Regions from separate parts of the Arthrobacter sp. SAFR-023 genome, predicted to be linked through region 1. Evidence: riboswitches for the same ligand, from Rfam matches in the RefSeq annotation. Region 1 holds a riboswitch; the other holds the start of a gene.
The links. A riboswitch is a leader RNA that binds a small molecule or an ion and turns the genes downstream of it on or off. The one in region 1 is predicted to bind cyclic di-AMP.

Region 2: linked by a shared signal. The riboswitch ahead of ACTHQX_RS17815 (M23 family metallopeptidase) and the one ahead of ACTHQX_RS19340 (NlpC/P60 family protein) in region 1 are both predicted to bind cyclic di-AMP.

What each region holds. Positions count from the first base shown of each region.
Region 1 covers NZ_JBQCMF010000021.1:32,333-39,508, forward strand. The annotation lists gene ACTHQX_RS19320 (ABC transporter permease) at 1-319, shown strand, start outside; gene ACTHQX_RS19325 (LLM class flavin-dependent oxidoreductase) at 353-1,753, shown strand; gene ACTHQX_RS19330 (bile acid:sodium symporter family protein) at 1,750-2,787, opposite strand; gene ACTHQX_RS19335 (diguanylate cyclase) at 2,941-4,080, shown strand; gene ACTHQX_RS19340 (NlpC/P60 family protein) at 4,274-5,008, opposite strand; cyclic di-AMP (ydaO/yuaA leader) riboswitch at 5,012-5,177, opposite strand; gene ACTHQX_RS19345 (SulP family inorganic anion transporter) at 5,358-6,860, opposite strand; gene ACTHQX_RS19350 (GTP pyrophosphokinase) at 6,868-7,176, opposite strand, start outside.
Region 2 covers NZ_JBQCMF010000017.1:94,846-102,021, reverse strand. The annotation lists gene serC (phosphoserine transaminase) at 1-40, opposite strand, end outside; gene ACTHQX_RS17820 (metal-dependent transcriptional regulator) at 387-1,082, shown strand; cyclic di-AMP (ydaO/yuaA leader) riboswitch at 1,234-1,475, shown strand; gene ACTHQX_RS17815 (M23 family metallopeptidase) at 1,487-2,311, shown strand; cyclic di-AMP (ydaO/yuaA leader) riboswitch at 2,448-2,619, shown strand; gene ACTHQX_RS17810 (C40 family peptidase) at 2,690-3,382, shown strand; gene ACTHQX_RS17805 (NlpC/P60 family protein) at 3,485-4,273, shown strand; gene ACTHQX_RS17800 (HNH endonuclease) at 4,496-4,996, shown strand; gene mobA (molybdenum cofactor guanylyltransferase) at 5,032-5,625, shown strand; gene ACTHQX_RS17790 (DUF6457 domain-containing protein) at 5,662-6,009, shown strand; gene ACTHQX_RS17785 (molybdopterin molybdotransferase MoeA) at 6,006-7,176, shown strand, end outside.

The sequences.
Region 1 (7,176 bases):
CGCCGCCCGCTCACTGGGGCTGTCCAACTTCCAGCTGTTCCAGAAAGTGATCCTTCCGTCTGCCGTGCCCACCATCTTCACGGGCATCCGGATGGCCGGCACGTCCTCCATCCTCGTCCTGATCGCCGCCGAGATGGTAGGTGCCAAGGCGGGCCTGGGCTACCTGATCGTCAATTCCCAGATGAGCTTCCTCATCCCGGACATGTACGCGGGCATCCTGACCGTGTCCCTGCTCGGCCTGCTGGTCAACTACCTGCTGGTCGGCGTCGAACGCCACTTCTCCCGGTGGCGGACCGCCGTCGGATCCCGGACCCCCTGAACCGTACGCCCTCCCAACCCAAGGAACCAGATCATGCCTGAACGCACCACTGCCAAAGCCGGCGGCGCACGCCAGCTCCACCTGAATGCCTTCCTGATGAGCACCGGACACCATGAGGCGTCGTGGCGGCTGCCCGAAAGCGACAGTTTTGCCGGAACCCAGGTGGCACATTTCCAGCAGCTCGCCCGAACGGCGGAACGCGGCACCTTCGACTCGATCTTCTTCGCCGACTCGCCCGTGCTGCACGGCGACGTGCGCCAGCGCCCCTACGGGACCCTCGAGCCGACTGTCCTGCTCAGTGCCATCGCCGCCGTGACCAAGCGGATCGGGCTGATCGGCACCGCCTCCACCACTTACAACGATCCCTACAACCTGGCACGCAGGTTCGCCTCGCTGGACCACATCAGCGGCGGCCGGGCCGGCTGGAACGTGGTGACAACGGCCGGCGAGGCCGCGGCGCGGAACTTCTCGCTGGAGGACCAGCCCGCACACTGGCGCCGTTACGAGCGCGCCGCCGAGTTCCTGGACGCCGCCAGGAAGCTCTGGGACAGCTGGGAAGACGACGCCGCGGTGGGGGACAAGGCGGCCGGGATCTGGGGTGACGGCTCACGCGTTCATGCCGTCAACCACACCGGCCGTTACTTCCGGATCCAGGGTCCCCTGGACGTGCCGCGGTCGCCCCAGGGCCATCCGGTGATCGTGCAGGCAGGCTCTTCCGAAGACGGCAAGGACTTCGCCGCCCGCTACGCCGAGGCGGTGTTCACCGCGCAGCAGACACTGGCCGAGGCGCAGCGCTTCTATGCGGACCTGAAGCGGAAGACGGCCGCCGTGGGCCGCAACCCGGAACACATCAAGATTCTGCCGGGCATTGTTCCGGTCATCGGCTCCACCGAGCACGAGGCGCGGCGGCTGGAGAAGCAGCTCGATGAGCTCATCCATCCTGAGCATGCACGGAAGCAGTTGGCCGGAGTCCTCCGGGTTTCACCCGAATCCCTGCCGCTTGATGCGCAACTGCCTGAGGACCTCCCGTCGGAGGATGCCATTGAGGGGGCCAAGAGCCGGTACACCTTGATCGTGGAGCTCGCCCGGCGCGAGCGGCTCACTGTCCGGCAGCTCATCGGCAGGCTCGGCGGCGGCCGCGGGCACCGCACCTTCTCCGGGACGCCCGAGCAGGTGGCGGATGCCATTCAGGAGTGGTTCGAGAAGGGCGCGGCGGACGGCTTCAACATCATGCCGCCGGTGCTGCCCTCGGGCCTGGACGCCTTCGTGGACCACGTCATCCCGATCCTTCGGGCCCGCGGGCTGTTCCGCCAGCAGTACACGGGGCACACGTTGCGCGAGCACTACGGGCTGCCGCGGCCCGCGAGCGGATTTGCCCCTGCTGACTCCGCTGAACCGGCCGCCAGGGAATTCGCGGTTAACGCCGCGGTTTAGGCTTCCTGCTTCTCCTGGAGAGGCTTCTGTTCCTGCAGGGGCTTCCGGGCCAGCCAGGCGGCGACAATTGCGCCCGAGATGTTGTGCCAGAGCGAGAAAACTGCTGAGGGCAGGGCCGCCAGCGGGGTGAAGTGGGCGGTGGCGAGCGTTGCCGCCAGGCCCGAGTTCTGCATGCCGACCTCGAACGCGAGGGCCCTGCGTGCCTTGTCGTCGAGGCGGCCGAGCTTGCCGGCCAGGTAGCCGAGGCCAAGGCCGAATCCGTTGTGCAGCACCACAGCCAGGAACACGATGCCGCCGGCCGCCAGGATCTTGCTGGCGCTTCCCGCCACCACTACCGCCACGATGAGGGAAATAACGACGGCGGATGCCCAGGGGAGCGCCGGCAGCGCCTTCGCGACGAGCTTCTTGAGGAACAGCCGGGCCAGCAGGCCCGCGATCACCGGCAGCAGCACGGTCTTGACGATGTCCAGCACCATGCCGCCCGCGTCGATGGTGAGGAAGGAACCGGCCAGGAACAGCACCAGGACGGGGGTGACCACCGGGGCGATGAGCGTGGATACGCTGGCGACGGCGACGGACAGGGCCACATCGCCCTTGGCCAGGAAGGCCATCACGTTGGAGGCGGTGCCGGAGGGCGCGCAGCCCACGAGGATCAGGCCAACTGCCAGTGAGGGCTCCAGATGGAGGAGGGTGGCGATCGCCCAGCCGGCCCCGGGCATGATCACGTAGTGGGCCACGATGCCCAGCACCACGGCCCACGGCCTGCGGGCAACCGCGGTGAAGTCTGGCGGCGTCAGCGTCAGGCCCATGCAGAACATGATGATTCCCAGCAGGTACGGGACCGCCGGGCCAAGGGGCTTGAAGGCGCCGGGAAGCAGGAACCCGGCGATGCCGGCTGCGAGCACCAGAAGGGGAAAGACGGTCACCGCGACGCGCGCAATTTTCGCTTCCGCAGCGAGGGCCGGGTTCAGGGGTGCAGCGCCGGCCTCCGTGGCCGAGGGAGCGGTTTTGGGGTCTTTTGTTGCCTCAAGCATTCAATAATGCTGGCACCGGACCGCCGTGACGGCTAATTCATGACTGATGTCAGACAAATGTGTCGTACTGGCAAAATTCTCTCCGGCACAGCGCGACCCCGGGCCCTCCCGGTGCGATACTGGATTGCACTGGATCGGATTCAAGGGGACGGAATGATCCTAGACACGGCAACACTGCGGATTGCCTTCGCGGCGATGGCCCTGGTTCTGGCGCTGCTGTTCTACTTTTCCACCTTCCGCAGCACCCGCTCGCCCTACAGTGCCTGGTGGTGCGCGGCCCTGCTACTGTTCCTTTCCGGCTCGGCGGCCTTCCTCCTGAACGGCACGGCGCAGCAGGTCTGGGCCAATCCGCTGGGCGACTTCCTGCTGGTGTCCGGCGCGGCAGGGGTCTGGGCCGGCGCGCGTTCCCTCCGGAACCTGAAGCACAACATCTGGCTGTCCGTCGCGCTGCCGGTCATCACCGCCGCCGCCGCCGCGGTCGACAATCCGGGATCCAATACGTGGGCCGGTGGTGCTGTCTTCCTCGCGTCCATGGCTGTCCTGATTGGCTTGGCCTCGCATGAACTGTGGCGGCTGGAACCGGGGTACTCCCGGGTCAGGATCCCCATGGCCATCGCGGCAGGCGGAGTGGCATTCTACTATTTTTGCCGCCTGGTGGTGTTCCTCATCGAAGGGCCAAGCGGTCCCGTCTTTGCAACCTACTTCGGGTCCGCGGTGACCACGATGGTCACGATGGTGCTGCTGGTGGTGGTTTCCTTCAGCATGGCGGGGCTGAGCACCGAGCAGCAGACGCGGGCGCTGCGCACGGTCGCCACCCAGGACGGGCTGACGGGCCTCCTGAACCGCGGTGCCTTCCTGGAGGCGGCGGCCGAGGAGCTGGAACGCAGCAAGGCTGCAAACAGCGGCGGGTCGCTGATCCTGGCAGACCTGGACCACTTCAAGTCAGTCAACGACACCTTCGGCCACGCGGCGGGTGACCTTGCACTGCGAGCTTTTGCCCAGGCGTGCAGCGCATCGGTGCGGTCCACGGACCTTGCCGGGCGCTACGGCGGCGAGGAGTTCATCCTCCTGCTTCCTGGCGCAGGCCCCAAGAGCGCGGAAATCATTGCGAGGGAAATCAGCAGGAGGCTGGCAGAGCAGCACATCCCCGAACTGCTGCGGATGCCGACCGTCAGTTACGGCATTTCCACCTACAACGCGACAACCGCCGACCTCGACGAGGTCATCGCGGCCGCCGACGTCGCTCTCTATGAAGCCAAATCACAGGGGCGGAACCGCACGGTCAGGGGCTGAGCAGGCACCGGATCCGGAATGCATGGGGGACAATCCGGACCCGGCGATCCTGACTCGCAGCCGGAGCCTGCGGTCTTTCATCAGGCATAGCCAGTGTGTTCCCTACTCCTTGTAGAAAGGTGGGAGCACCTTGGGGGGTGGCCGTGTTCCGCCGCCCCCAAGGCAGCGGAACACGGCGGTTACTCAGCTCCGGCTAGCCCGCGCGCACGAACGTGACGGGACCGGTGGCCGTGAGCCAGGACAGCGGGTGGGCCATGGTGGCGTTGATGCCGTTCATGCCGCCGCTGATGACCTTGCCGCCGCCCGCGTAGATGGCCACGTGGCCGGACTGCACAATCATGTCGCCGGGCTGCGGGGTGGAGACGACCCGGCCGTGGCTCAGGAACTGCATCGGCGCGAGGTCACCCACACGGATGCCGGCGGCGCCGAGGGCCTTCTCTACCATGGCGGTGCAGTCCTGCGTGATGCCGATCTGGGCGTAAGCGGAGGCCAGCATGGTGGCGTTGACGCCTGCGGCGGCCTTGACGGGGGCCTTGGGCGCGGGAGCCGCAGCCTGGACGGTGACCTTCGGTGCGGGCGCAGGTGCGGCCGGCGCGGTTGCAACCTTGGCTGGCGCAGCGGCCGGGGCTGCCGTGACGGGGGCGACAGGCGCTGCAGCCTTCTTCACAACCGGCTTTTCGACGACGGGCGCTGACACTACCGGAGCGGGAGCCGACTTAACCGCGGGGCGCTCAAAAGCAATCTTGACACTGGAAGCGGCTGTGAGGGGAGCCTGGAACTGTCCAGCCGTCGCGGGGGCGGCGGCGGGAGCCTTGGCCTGCTGGGCCGGAGCGTTGGCCGCGTTGGCTGCGACGCTCCCGGTGAAGGCCAGGCCGGATGCTGCAAGGATGACCGCAGCACGGCGGCCAGAAATAAAGCGGAACGACATGAAGAAGCCTCTCCCGATGCCTGCGAGGTGAGCTGTCGGATTCGGATGGGAGGCACCCGGCCGCGGTCCTGAGCGTGGTCAGGAACTGTGCGGCTTCACCCCAAGGCCCGCTTCAAGCGGGCCGAAAAGTGGTTTCCCCGTCTCTGCCGGACATGGGTATTCGAATGGTTCCTCGGGCTGCGGCAGAGTTAGGCAATCAGCGCGGGAGTGCCTCGTCGGTGAAGGAGGCACGTTTTCCACCGTACGGGAGGCTTTTCCGAATGTCACATTAAGGTAACGGGGCCGTGTCGCTTCCCGCCATGCTGATCCGCGTCAGGTAAAGGGAATGAGCGCCATGAAGTGATAATGCTCACTCTGCGGCGTTAAGCTTCCCCGCCAGACGTTCCCGCATCTGGATGCTGGCTGAATTGAGGCCGATGAGTTCCACCTCCCGGCCATGCCTGCGGTACTTCTCCGTGACCGCGTCCAGCACGGCGATAGTGGAGGCATCCCACAGGTGTGAGGCGTGCAGATCGATGACCACTTTGTCGATGTCAGGTTCGGCGTCGCGGGCGTAGTTGAACTGCGTGTAAAGGTCGTTGGAGGAGGCGAAGAACAGTTCGCCGTCCACCGTGTAGGTGGCTGCAGTCCGGCCGTCGAGCTCCACTTCTGTCCGCTCCACGGTGGCGAAATGGGCCACCCGGCGGGCGAACATCGCCATCGCCGCTAGCACCCCGACGCCGACGCCGATCGCCAGGTTGTGAGTGACCACCACCGTGACCACGGTGATGAGCATGACAGCGGTTTCCGACTTGGGCATCCGCTTCAGGGTGGCAGGCGCAACCGAGTGCCATTCGAAGGTGATGGCCGAGATGAAGATCATCACCGCCACGAGGGCGGCCATGGGGATGAGGCCCACGATGTCGCCCAGGGTGACTACCAGCACCAGCAGGAAGACGCCCGCGAGGAACGTGGACACCCGGCTCCGCGCGCCGGAGCCCTTGACATTGATCATGGTCTGCCCGATCACGGCGCAGCCGCCCATGCCGCCTAGGAACCCGGTGACGATATTGGCCACGCCCTGGCCCCAGGATTCGCGGGTCTTGTTAGAGCGCGTATCGGTGATGTCGTCCACTAGCTTGGAAGTCATCAGGGATTCCAGCAGCCCCACGAGCGCCATGGACAGCGAGAACGGTGCGATGGTCTGGAAGGTTTCCCACGTCAGAGGCACCTGGGGGATGAACAGCGTGGGCAGGCTTTCCGGCAGCTGGCCCTTGTCCTGGACAGCGGGGACGTCGATTCCGGCGAGCACGGCGAGGACCGTCAGGAGGACGATGGCCACCAAAGGTGACGGCACCGCCGTCGTAATCCGGCGGAGGCCGACGACGATCAGCAGGCCCGCGGCGACCAGCGGATACACCGGCCAGGGAACCCCGATCAGTTCCGGCAGTTGGGCCATGAACACGAGGATGGCCAGCGCGTTCACGAAGCCCACCATCACCGAGCGCGGGATGAAACGCATGAGCCGGGTGACGCCCAGGACGGCGAGCAGGATCTGGAAGATCCCGGCGAGGATCACCGCGGCGATCAGGTGGTCCAGCCCATGGCTGCGCATCAGCGGCGCGATTACCAGCGCGACGGCACCTGTTGCGGCCGAGATCATGGCGGGCCGGCCGCCAACGAAGGAGATGGTCACCGCCATGGTGAAGGAGGCGAACAGTCCGATCCGGGGGTCCACTCCGGCGATCACGGAAAATGCGATGGCTTCCGGAATGAGGGCGAGGGCCACCACCAGTCCGGCGAGGGCCTCAGTCTTGAGGCGCCGCGGGGAACGGAGCGTGGCCCGGACGGACTGGAGCTGTTCGGGCTTCATGAAAACTCTATTTCTTCGTCTGGCGATAGCGCTCGATCTGCTTCAGCCGCCGCAGGAGGCTGTCGCGCCGCGGGTGGGGGACGGCGTCGGGCGCCTCGGCGGTGAGGTCGATGTGTTTGGTGCCGTACTGCCACAGCAGGAGGTCATCCAGCAGGCGGTCCGGGCCGGGGGAGTAGCGGTGGTCCAGGGCCCTGCGGACCTCGGTGATCCGGTTGGCGCTGAGCAGCCCGGCAAGCTGGACGGTCTGCTTGAGTCCGTGGGCCGCCAGGAGTTCGGCTGCCCAACCCCAGTCGTCATCCACTTTACGGTCAACGTG
Region 2 (7,176 bases), on a different contig from region 1:
GCAGGAGGTTTGCGGGAATAGTGATGCTGGTGTCGCTCACAATGGCTCCAATTTTCGGCATGGAAGTGCGGTTCGGCTGGGTCGGGGCGATGGCCGACAGGCAACCGTGACCGCCACGAAGACCCTCCTTATTCTGCCCGAAGCGCGGATACGGCGGGAACACGCGCCCGTCATAGTCCAGTCACTGAGACGGGCCCGCCACCCACCGCGCAGATTATCCGGAGTAATTCAAAATAGGCTAAGCTAGCACTGGACGTACGGGCGGATAGCCGGTGCTGCGCCGCCGTCGGCTACGCGACCGCCGCTGCAGCTTGCCGGATCCCGGTGCGGCGGACCCGCGGTACGGTGGGACGGACAAAAATACTGGGCTCGAGGAGCTGAGCTGAATGACGGATCTGATCGACACCACGGAGATGTACCTTCGCACCATTCTGGAGCTGGAGGAAGAGAACATCGTGGCGCTTCGGGCACGCATCGCCGAACGCCTCCGCCACTCAGGCCCCACCGTTTCGCAGACCATCGGCAGGATGGAACGCGACGGCCTCGTCGTCGTCTCCGGTGACCGCCACCTGGAACTGACCGAAGTGGGCCGGAAGCGCGCCACCGAGGTGATGCGCAAGCACCGGCTCGCCGAGCGCCTCCTCGCCGACGTCATCGGCCTTGACTGGGCCTACGTTCATGACGAGGCCTGCCGGTGGGAGCACGTCATGAGTGAACGCGTGGAGCGCAGGATCTACGAAATGCTCGACCATCCCACCGAGTCGCCGTACGGCAACCCCATCCCCGGCCTGGCGGCGCTCGGGGGCCAGCCCGCCCGCTCGTTCTCCGACGGCGTGGTGAACCTGCTCGATGCCATGGCCGGCTACGGTCCGGAATCCAAGGTCACCGTCAGCCGCCTGGCAGAACCCATCCAGGTGGAGCCGGAGCTGCTGGTCCAGCTGGATGAAGGCGGGATCCGGCCGGGCGCTGCCGTCTCGCTCGAACGTGTGGGGGAGTACATTTCTGTCCGCGTACCCGGGTTCGAGGGTGCCCTCGAGCTGCCGCCGGAAGTCGCGGCGCACGTGTTCGTGCGGGTGGGTTAGCGCCGAAAGCGCAGCTCCGCCTGACGCCAGCGTCCCGTCTGACATCTGCAGGTAGGATGACCTACCACTTTTGCACAGCGAATATAACGGAATTATTACTGCGCTTCTTAATCGCCTATAGTTAAACGGCAACGCCGATGCAAAAGCGTTACCTGATCTGGAGCCGAACCTTGCCAGCAGATCAGTAGCACGAGTCACCCACTGGCAGGGGCGGGGGAACCACAACCGGCTGTTTCTACAGCCTTGGGGTGAAGTCCGCAGCAGCAAGTCTCTTCCGCAGAAGGAATCCTCCCGGGATACCCCTGTGCCGGAATGGCTTGTTATGGCGGGCCGGGTCCGAACTCTCTGACCCGAATCCGACAGCTAACTTCGCAGGCTATCCAGAGAGGAAGCAGTACTTGTCGATGCAGAATGCCCGGGGCCGCCGCCGCGCGTCCGGTCCCGCTCCTGAGCCGCGCCCTGCGGAGGCCATTGCCGCGGACCGTCCCCGGGACGCTCAGCGCGAGGCGCGCCGCCGCCGCCGGGGTCCGTTCCGGCAGGTTACGGATTTCGCTTCGGCCAGTGGTGTTGGGCAAAAGGCTGGAGTGGCCCTTGCTGCTACCGGCCTGCTGCTGACTGTTACCGTCCCCGCCACCAGCCCCGTCCTGGCTGCCGACGAGCATCAGGGAGGAGCGTCCGCGTCCGCCGCCTCACCGGCCCAGCCGAAGGTCTCGGCGGAAGCGGCAGCGAAGATCGACTTCAGCCGTACGTCCGTCTCCACCACCGGTGACCCGGACGGAAAGCTCAAGCAGCTCCTGAGTGCTCAGTCTGCCGGCAGCATCAGCCGTGCGGCCTCGGTGGGCACCTTGGGCGGGCCGCTGACCACGCTCGTGAAGTCTTCGCCGTTCGGCTACCGGGTTAGCCCGATCACCGGCGGCGCCGGTGAGTTCCACCGCGGCCAGGACTTCGCCGCCCAATGCGGCACGCAAGTGCTTGCTGCGGCCAGCGGCAAGGTCACGTTCGCCGGGTGGCACCCATACGGGGGAGGCAACCGCGTGGTCATCGACCACGGCAACGGCTTGGAGACCACGTACAACCACCTGTCGTCCTCCAGCGTCGAGGTTGGCCAAAAGGTCACCCGCGGTGAGGCGATTGCCCTGAGCGGGACCACCGGCGCCTCCACCGGCTGCCACCTCCACTTCGAGGTGATGGTCAACGGGGAAGTCGTTGATCCCACCGGCTGGCTCTAAGCCAAGCCGAGTGAGCACTCTCATTCCTGTGACATGCCGTGACCTGAATGTGACATTAGCTCCGAACTGCTGTACCGTCTAAACCGCGTCAACTTTTCCGAAGTTGACGCTCTTGAGTGGATTGCCTAGCTCTGCCACCGCTCAAGGTCCGTTCGCATTACATCGTCTGGCAGGGGCGGGGGAACCAATTTTGGTCTTCGCAAGAAGGCCTTGGGGTTAAGTCGCAAAAGCTTCCCAGGAAGCCGAGCGGCCGGGTGCACTCCCATCCGAATCCGACAGCTCACCTCGCAGGCATTGGGAGAGGCTACCTTCGTGTCTTCACGCCACAATGCCGCGCGCCACCGCGCGCAAACGGTTCGTATGAACCCATTGGACTCCGTGTCCAAGGCGGTTAGCGCCAATGCCGGCACAGTAGGTCGCCAGGCAGCTGTTATCGCAGCTGCTTCAGGGCTCATCCTGAGCGTTGGCATGCCTGCCAACGCAGCCGACGCCAACATTGGTGTTTCCGCCTCCTCGGAGACCGGATCCCAGGCCGCGCAGCTTGCTGTGACCGCCGCGCCCACCGCCACTGTCTCTTTCGAGCGTCCTGAAGTCACCACGGTGGCTGCCCCGGTCGCCGAAATCATTGCTCCGCAGTCGAGCGATGAGGGCCAGGCGGGCGATGCAGGCCAGGCCAGCGACGAGAGTGCCGGTGCGGCCCAGGCCGTCACTGCCAAGTCCACCGATGGTGCGGCCTCCGCCGCAGCGTCCGGACTGGCTGCAATCGCGTACACCGGCATCGGCAACCCCTACGTCTGGGGCGGCACCACCCCCAGCGGCTGGGACTGCTCCGGCTTCACCCAGTGGGTTTACGCTCAGGCAGGCATCAGCATTCCCCGCGTCAACGCGTGGACTGCCATGAAGCCCACCTCCACGCCTGCTCCCGGCGACCTGGTCATGCAGAACGGCGGCGCCCACGTGGGCATCTACGTCGGCAACGGCATGATGATCAGCGCGCTGAACCCCTCGGACGGAACGCTCCTGCATGCGGTGTCCGCCACGGGCACGTCCTCCTTCTTCACCCTTCGCTAAAAATCCGATTCGAGACGGGCCGGCTTACCCCCAAGATGCCGGCGCGTCGATAACCCACGTCCTGCTACCGCGGTCCGTGGAACACGAAAGAGAGAAATCTTAATGACTACACGTGCGACCATTGCACGCCACCGCGCCGAGGTCACCAAGACCAACTCGCTGGCTGTCATTGCCAAGGCCGTCGGCGACAACGCCGGTGGTGTGGGCCGCCAGGCCGCAGTTATCGCTGCTGCTTCCGGTCTCGTCCTGACCAGCGGCATCGCCGCCAACGCTGCTGAGACCAACGTTCAGCGCGAATCCGCTCCGGCCTCCACGCTGGAGGTCCAGTCCGCTGCGCCGGCCACGATTTCCGCTGCGTCCAGCATTGCGATCTCCTACGAGAAGCCTGCTGTCTCCACCGCCCCGGCTCCCGTCGTCGAGGCCCCCAAGCCTGTCGTCAAGGTCCAGGAAGCGCCGCCCGCTGTTGAGGCTGCTCCGGTTGCTGAAGCCGCACCCGCAGTCCAGGCCACGGCAGCCGTTGCAACTGCTGCCCCGGCAGCTCCGAAGACCACCGCCGCCAGCGGCAAGGGCGCTGCAATCGCCGCTGCCGCCTACGCGCAGCTGGGTGTCTCGCAGGACTGCACCGCCCTGGCCACCAACGCACTCGCAGCTGTGGGCGTCCACTACCACGGCTGGCCGGCAGGCTACCTGTCCCTCGGCCGCACCGTGAGCGCTGCTGAGGCTCAGCCGGGCGACCTCGCCTACTACCAGAACGGCGGCATGGGCCTGGCCCACATCGCTGTGTACGTCGGCAACGGCCAGGCCGTCCACGGCGGCTGGAACGGCGGAACCACCGCACTGTTCAGCGTGAACGTCGGCTCCGGCCCGGTCTTCATCCGCGTCGGCGGCTAAGACACACAAGCGTTACGGAAGGACCCCCGCCAGCACGGCGGGGGTCCTTTTTTGCCTTGCACCCGCATGAATGTTTGGCGACACGCCATGGCGATGCTTGTGTTCGATTCGCTCATCTGCCTAGTGAGTGTTTACTCTTATGGTGTCGATCCATAGCCCGGACATGCAGAGGGCAGCCGGCCCTCGCGCCTCTGCCGGGTGCGGCCGTGAAGAGGTATGTGCATGCGCACTCTCGTTCTGAATGCTGGATATGAACCGCTGGCGGTAGTGACATTCCGCCGGGCGCTGGTCCTTGTGCTCACCGGAAAAGCAAGCGTGGTGGCCGAAGGCGACGATCCTGTCGTCGGGCCGCAGGACATCATGGGCCGTCCGTCCGTGATTCTCCTCAACCGCTACATCCGCCCCCGGTACAACATGATCACCGCGGTGAGCAGGCGCGGTGTGCTTCGCCGCGACGGCCACCGGTGCGCCTACTGCGGCAAGGCAGCCCACACCATAGACCATGTCCAGCCGAAATCGCGGGGCGGTGCAGACTCTTGGGAGAACCTTGTCGCAGCCTGCCTTCGCTGCAACAACGTCAAGGGCGACCACACGCCCAGCGAAATGGGCTGGAAGCTCCGGTTTGATCCGGCGCCGCCGGTGGGCACCATGTGGCAGATCAAGGAGCTGGAAAAGCCCACGCCGGCGTGGGATCCGTTCCTGCTTCCGGAAAGAGCAGCTTGACTCTGGTTTGAGCCTTCCAGGCTTACGCTGGGTGGGTGGACTTTGACGCAATAATCCTGGCCGGCGGCCGCTCCTCGCGACTGGGCGGCTCACGCAAGTCTGCCCTGATGTACGACGGTGCCACGCTCCTTGAGCGCTCCCTCGCGGCTGCCGAGGGTGCCCGGCATACTGTTGTGGTGGGACCTGAGGCGGCGGGCCTTCCCGCTGAGGTCCTCACTTCGCGCGAGGATCCGCCTTTTGCAGGTCCTGCGGCGGCAATCGCCGCCGGCCTGGCCGCCCTGCAGGGTGCAGACCCTGCGGGCATGGTCCTGGTTCTCGCGTGCGACATGCCACGCGTGGGCGATGCTGTCCGCGCCCTCCGGGACGCTCTCCCCGGCGCGGACGCTGACGGCGTCATGGCCGCATCCGCCGACGGGCGGCTGCAGCCGCTCGCGGGTTTTTATGGCACAGCTGCGCTAGAACGCGCCGTGCAGGCTGCCGCGGCGCGCAACGCCCTGGTGCACGGCTCAGTCTTCGCCCTCCTTGCTAGTCTTGACGTGCAGGCTGTGGTTGTCCCTGCCGGCTCCACCGACGATGTGGACACCTGGGACGATGCGGCCGCGTTGGGAGTAGCTGTCCGGGAGCAATGACCCGCATTCCGGACCGCCGTGAATTTGGAGGCAGGCATGAAAAGCCAGGACGAAACGCTTGAGGAGTGGTGCCGTCTGCTGCTGCGGGCCTTCGAGCTCGAGGATGTGGACGTGGACATCAACGAGGTGCTATCCGTTGCGGGAGTAGCTGCGCACTCCGTGGTGCGTCCCGCCGCCCCGCTGACCACCTTCATAGCAGGGCTGGCCACCGGCCTCAAATGTGCTGCGGGCCAGGCCCCGGACGCTGCCGCCATGCAGGGCGCGATGGACGTGGCCCGTTCCGTTGCCAAGGCGTACGCGGCCGATGAGACGCAGGCTGCTGCGGGTACCCCGGCCGCAGGCCCGGCCGCAACTTCGGCGCCCACCGGGACTTCGGGGGAATGACAGCCGCGCCCGGGCACCGCTCTACCGACGCATACTCCACGGAGGACGCAACCTCCACCGGGGATGCACCCGCTGACGACGACGCACCTGCCGCCGCCTCCGAAGCCGGGCCTGTGTCCGACACCGAAGCCGGTGCCGACGCCGAACCCGGTGCGGGGGACACGGACGCGCAGGGGGAGACGGGCGCTCAGGGGGAGCCGGATGAGCAATGGGATCCGGATGCGCCGGCGAAGCACCTGGCGCACACCTGGGAGGAGGCCCGGCAGGCCGCCTTCGACTGTGCTGCTCCCATACCTGCGGCACCCGTGCCCTTGCGTGACGCCGTGGGCCGGACTCTGGCCGCGGACATCACCGCCCAGCAGGACATGCCGCACTATGCGTCGTCGGCCATGGACGGCTGGGCCGTTAACGGATCCGGTCCGTGGATCCTGGCCGAGCCGGGGCAGCGTCTGGCACCGCACCAGGCGAGCGTGATTGTGACGGGCGGACTGATTCCCCCGGGCGCCAAGGCGGTGCTGCGCACCGAGAGCGGTGCGATGTCCACGGACGACGACGGCCTGCCTGTCCTGACGCTGGGAGGCGCCGCCCGGCCCGGCGAACCGAGGAACGGCCAGCACATCCGGAAGGCCGCAGAAGAGGCAACCGCCGGGGACGTGCTGGTCAGGGCCGGCGTCGTGCTGAATCCCGCCCATGTGGCCCTCGCCGCCCTGGCCGGGTACGACGAGGTGGAAGTGCTCGGCAAGCCTGTGGTCAAGCTGGTGCTGACGGGCTCCGAAGTGGTGGAGCAGGGACTGCCCGAGCCCGGGCGGGTGCGTGACACGTTCGGGCCACAGCTGGCCGCGGTAGTGGAGATGCTGGGCGGCCTGTGCCGTGAACAGGTCCGCATCGGGGACAGCTACACGGAATGGCTGGAGGGCCTCGAGGATTCAGGCCTCGCTGAGGCACTGAACCTGCCGGCCGACGTCGTCATCACCACCGGCGGGACGGGCCTTTCCGGCAGCGACCACTTCAGGCGTGCCGTGGCTGAACTGGGCGGACGGCTGATCATCGATGGCGTGGCAATGCGGCCCGGACACCCCGCCGTCCTCGCAGAACTTCCGGACGGGCGCTTCGTGCTGGGGCTGCCGGGAAACCCGCTGGCGGCCATGATGGCGTTGTCCACGGTGG